DNA from 2 places in the Paraburkholderia sp. BGA-UO-ETr-F21 genome. Region 1 is predicted to be linked to the other one. Evidence: riboswitches for the same ligand, from Rfam matches in the RefSeq annotation. Region 1 holds a riboswitch; the other holds the start of a gene.
The links. A riboswitch is a leader RNA that binds a small molecule or an ion and turns the genes downstream of it on or off. The one in region 1 is predicted to bind glycine.
Positions count from the first base shown of each region.

Region 2: another riboswitch for glycine. It lies ahead of AC57B1_RS21140 (D-amino acid dehydrogenase); the one in region 1 lies ahead of gcvT (glycine cleavage system aminomethyltransferase GcvT).

Region 1 is NZ_JCAQOY010000016.1:148,815-151,204, forward strand. Features, by position in the region: gene gcvH (glycine cleavage system protein GcvH) at 1-72, opposite strand, end outside; gene gcvT (glycine cleavage system aminomethyltransferase GcvT) at 217-1,335, opposite strand; glycine riboswitch at 1,416-1,571, opposite strand; glycine riboswitch at 1,615-1,697, opposite strand; gene AC57B1_RS11645 (YdgH/BhsA/McbA family protein) at 1,845-2,195, opposite strand; gene AC57B1_RS11650 (oxidoreductase) at 2,390-2,390, opposite strand, start outside.
Region 2 is NZ_JCAQOY010000036.1:2,525-4,914, reverse strand. Features, by position in the region: gene AC57B1_RS21145 (BON domain-containing protein) at 1-65, opposite strand, end outside; gene AC57B1_RS21140 (D-amino acid dehydrogenase) at 247-1,458, opposite strand; glycine riboswitch at 1,649-1,741, opposite strand; gene AC57B1_RS21135 (LysE family translocator) at 1,951-2,390, shown strand, end outside.

The sequences.
Region 1 (2,390 bases):
CAGCGTGCCGTCCGCTTCGGTGCGGACCCACTCGTGCGATTCGGTGTATTTCAGATCGGCCGGGATGCTCATCGGATGCTCCTATGCGGTGTGATTCGGTAATGACTTAAAGGGCCCCCAAACCTGTCGCTTCGCGCCAGGTTCCCCCGAGGGGAACAAGAAAACTTGGGGCGGCCCGGCGTTTTCTTGTGAAGGTTTGCGCACGCGCCGGCTTGCTTAAACCGCGAGCACTTTGCCGTTGCGCACGAACGGCAGTTTTACCACGCTTGCGGGAACGTTCTTGTCACGAATTTGAACGTGAACGGTGTCGCCCGGCTGCACGCCTTTCGGCACGCGCGCAAAGGCGATCGATTCCTGCATGGTCGGGGAAAACGTGCCGCTGGTGATTTCGCCTTCGCCTTGCGGCGTGACGACTTTCTGATGAGCACGCAGCACGCCTGCTGCCTTGCCGTTGTCCTTCAGCAGGATCAGGCCGACGAACGCGGCCTGCGATCCGTCCGCTTCCAGCTTGCCCTTGCCGACGAAGTCGCGCGGCGAGGTGAGGTCGACCGTCCAGGTGAGGCCGGCGTCGAGCGGCGAGACGTTGTCGTCCATGTCCTGGCCGTACAGGTTCATGCCGGCTTCGAGGCGCAGTGTGTCGCGCGCGCCGAGTCCGGCCGGGCGCACGCCTTGCGCCTGCAGCGCGTTCCACAGCGCTTCGACGTGATCCGCCGGGACGATGATTTCGAAGCCGTCTTCGCCGGTATAGCCCGTGCGGGCTACCGTCAATTCGCCGAACGGCGTGTCTTCGATGCGGGCGGCGTTGAACGGCTTCAGAGCTTCGGTGGCGGCGCGCGCGGCCGGCACGGTTTGCCAGACTTTTTCGCGCGCGTTCGGGCCTTGCACGGCGACGATCGCGTAGTCGCGGCGCGGCGTGATGGTCAGGCCGAAGCCGCCTTCGGCGTTGAGCTGGCCGAACCAGGCGATGTCTTTGTCGGCGGTGCCGGCGTTGACGACCACGCGGAAGTGATCTTCGCCGAAGTAATAGACGATCAGGTCGTCGATCACGCCGCCGTTCGGGTTCAACAGGCAGGAGTACAGCGCGCGGCCGGGCGTTTGCAGCTTGGCGACGTTATTGGCCAGCGCATATTCGAAGAAGGCGCGCACGCGCTCGCCGGTGAAATCGACGACGCACATGTGCGAGACGTCGAACATGCCGGCGTCGGTGCGCACGGCGCGGTGTTCGTCGATTTGCGAGCCGTAGTTGACGGGCATGTCCCAGCCGCCAAAATCGACCATGCGGGCATTGAGCGCACGATGGGTGGCGTTGAGCGGGGTGTGTTTGAGTTCGGTCATGGGGCCTCGGGCATCTCGCGAAACAAAAAAGGCCATGCGGCGCTACGCCTCGCGGCCTTTTAGCTGCGAGCGATGCGTTGCATGGCCCCTCTGTCCTCGATACCTGAGAGATTGCGTTGCCGTGAGAATGTGAATCCGTCACGGTGAAACGCGCGCCCCTTCGGTGGGCAGCCTGCCAGAATCTGTATCGATCAAACGATCGCAGACGGCTACTGCCGCTCTCCAGAGTGCGAAAAACCGGTGCGTTGAGCTTGATTCAACGCGGGTTCTTCGACGCGGTCGGTCCTTTTGCCTGAGAGTTTGCGGGTGTGCCCCTTCGGCGGCGCGGCCTGCGGTTTCCTGCGGCCAGCGCGCTCTCCCGACGCGTGCGGCGAATGTACGCGAGGGCCGGGGGCTTGTCAAATCTGGGCCCGCGAGCGGCACGGCGGTTGGCGCGGCGTCTTGCCCTCGCCAAAAAAGCGCGGGACGCGATGCCCGCGCTTGCACTGCTTCGGCGCCTGAGCGCGCGATTATTCGCCGATGGCGTGTGCCGCGTTGTCCAGTTCCTGATTCAGCACGCGCTGTTCGTCGCTGGACAGGCCACCGCCGTGTTGCGCGGCCATGTCATGCGCTTCCTGACGGATCACGTCGAGGCGATGGTGCAGCGCGCCGCCTTGCGGGGGCGGGTAGTAGCCCTGATTCACGCGATTGTCGATACGACGGCTGAGATTCTCGATGCGGCCGTCGACCTGGCGCAGGCGCTGATCCGCGATCTGCTGCGGGTTGGGGCGCGGTGCCGGCGCGGGTTGAGGCGTCACCACACAGGCGGCGAGCGAACTGAGCAGGGCGCACGCGGCGAGCGCGCGGATAGTACGGGGCATGAACTCTCCGGAAGTCATAGTCGTTTTGTCTTGCTACTTGGGTAGCAACGGCTGACTGCCGGAGCGCGCTGACTGGCGGCACGGCCTTATTTGTAACGTTATGTTCCTTTCGGGCCTGTCAGGAGCGTGGCCCGCGCGGAGGCGACAAGTGCCGTTTTAGGTACACAAGGCGTTTCGACGCGCGGGCAAACGGGT
Region 2 (2,390 bases), on a different contig from region 1:
GCGATCTGTGCGTCGCTCAGGCGTGTGTTGTGTGCCTTGGTTTTTGCGGTGCGGGCGTGCGGCATGGGTTCTCCACCGAAGTAACACGGATGGAAGAACACTAGCAGAAATGGAGCATCTGCCATTGGCTGACGGCGGCGATTTCACGCCACAGCCGCCGCCCAAACTCCCGCAGCACGGGGAGTTCAAGTCGGGCGACGACTGTGATGTCGAGCCAACGCCCTCAGCGAAACCCCCGCATCACGCCTACTGAATCGCGCCCGCGAGTGCCTGCGCGGTTGCGGCCGACAAGGTCCAGCCCAAATGTCCGTGCCCGGTGTTGTAGAACACGCCACGCCGTTTTCCACGGCCCACCTTGGGCAGCATGCTCGGCAGCATCGGCCGCAAGCCCGCCCACGGAATCACGCGCGAGGTCGATACCTCAGGGAAATACCGCCGCGTCCAGTCCACTAGCGGTGCAATCCGGTCCGAACGGATATCCCGGTTGAAGCCGTTGATCTCCGCCGTGCCGGCCACGCGAAAGCGATCCACGCCCAGGCGGCTCGTCACGATCTTCGCGCTGTCGTCGAGCAGGCTCACCCAGGGGGCGCGCTGCTGGCTGATTTCGTCATCGAGACAAACAGTGATCGAATAGCCCTTCACCGGATAGATATTCACGTGGTCGCCGAGCATGGCTGCAAAATCGCGGCTCTTCACCCCGGCGCAGACGACGATCCGTTCGAACGCAAAGCGCTGCGATTCGCCTTCGAGATTGACCGCCAGTGTAAAACGGCCCTCGGCAGGCTGCTCGATCGAGGTGATCTCGGCATCGTAATGAAATTCGACGCCGTGCCGCACGCACGCCTGAGCAAGGCCGCGCGTGAACTTGTGAATATCGCCGGTCGAATCGGACGGCGTGAAGAATCCGCCGTAAAAATCGCCGTGCAACGTGGGTTCGATGCCATGCAGCTCGCTCGCCGTCACCGGGCTGCGCTCGAGGCCGCCTTCGCGCAGCAATGCGTTCACCTTGCTGGCGGCATCGAATTCCTTGCGCGTCTTGTAGATATGCAGAATGCCGCGCCGTTCGAGATCGAAGTCGATGCCTTCGGTTTCGGCAATCGAAAACAGATGCTCGCGCGCGGCGATCGCGAGCCGCACGGTTTCGACGGTGTTCGCCCGATAGTGCGGAATCTGCCGCAGGAATTCGCCCATCCACGAGTACTTGTGCCAGGTGGGTGTGGGATTGAGCAACAGTGGGGCGTCGCGCGTGAGCATCCAGCGCAGGCCTTTCATGACGGTGGCCGCGCTGTTCCAGACTTCGGCATTGCTGGCGGACAACTGCCCGCCGTTGGCGAACGAGGTCTCCATCGCCGCATAGCGGTGGCGTTCGAAAACGGTGACGTGGTGGCCGCGCTGGGCGAGGGCGTGAGCGGTCGTGACGCCGGTAATGCCGGCGCCGATAATGGCGATTCGTGACATGTCATGGTCCAGAGTAGTTGAGCATCACCGGTGTCGATTTCATGTCGAAACCGGCGTCGATGCCCCATCTGTCCATGTACCTGAGAGTTTCTTCCCCGCGGCGGCCGGCCCGTCATGAGTGATGAGCCGTGCGCGGAGAATCCCCTTCGGTGGGCGCACGCGGTATGCCGGTGCGCCGCTCTCCAGATGTTCCTGCTGCGCGGTCCTTTTGCCTGAGAGTTTCCGGGGCGGTTGCTCCGTCGGCGTCGTCCGAATTTCTGACGATCTCTCCCGCGCTGCATTGCAGAACGGCTCGACGATACCGTTCAAAATAATTCGCCGCAAGTGTTTCGTGCGAGTCACCGCGCAAGAAGTGGCCAGAAGCGCCGCAATTGAACATGAATGCGGCTCATACGCCAATGCGAATTTCTCAAGCCGGCCGCGACGCTGAAATCGGCGGCATCGGCTATATTTGGCGGCACTGTCCGACTTTCATTCGCCAAGGAGAATGCCGTGCCCGCCCTCACAACGCTGCTCGCCTTCGGTCTGGTCTCGCTCGGCATGGTGCTCACGCCCGGGCCGAACATGATCTACCTGATCTCGCGATCGCTCTGTCAGGGGCGTCGCGCGGGCCTCGTTTCTCTTGGCGGCGTCGCGCTCGGCTACGTGTTCTACATGTTCTGCGCGGCGTTCGGCATTACCGCGCTGCTGCTGACGGTGCCCTACGCGTACGACGCATTGCGTTTCGGCGGCGCGCTCTATCTGTTGTATCTGGCCTGGCAAGCGGTCAAACCGGGCGGCCGTTCGCCGTTCCAGGTGCGCGACCTGCCGCACGACAGCCGCAGCAAGCTCTTCACCATGGGGCTCGTCACCAACCTCGCGAATCCGAAGATCGCGGTGATGTACCTGTCGCTGCTGCCGCAGTTCATTTCGCCGGGGCACGGCAGCGTGCT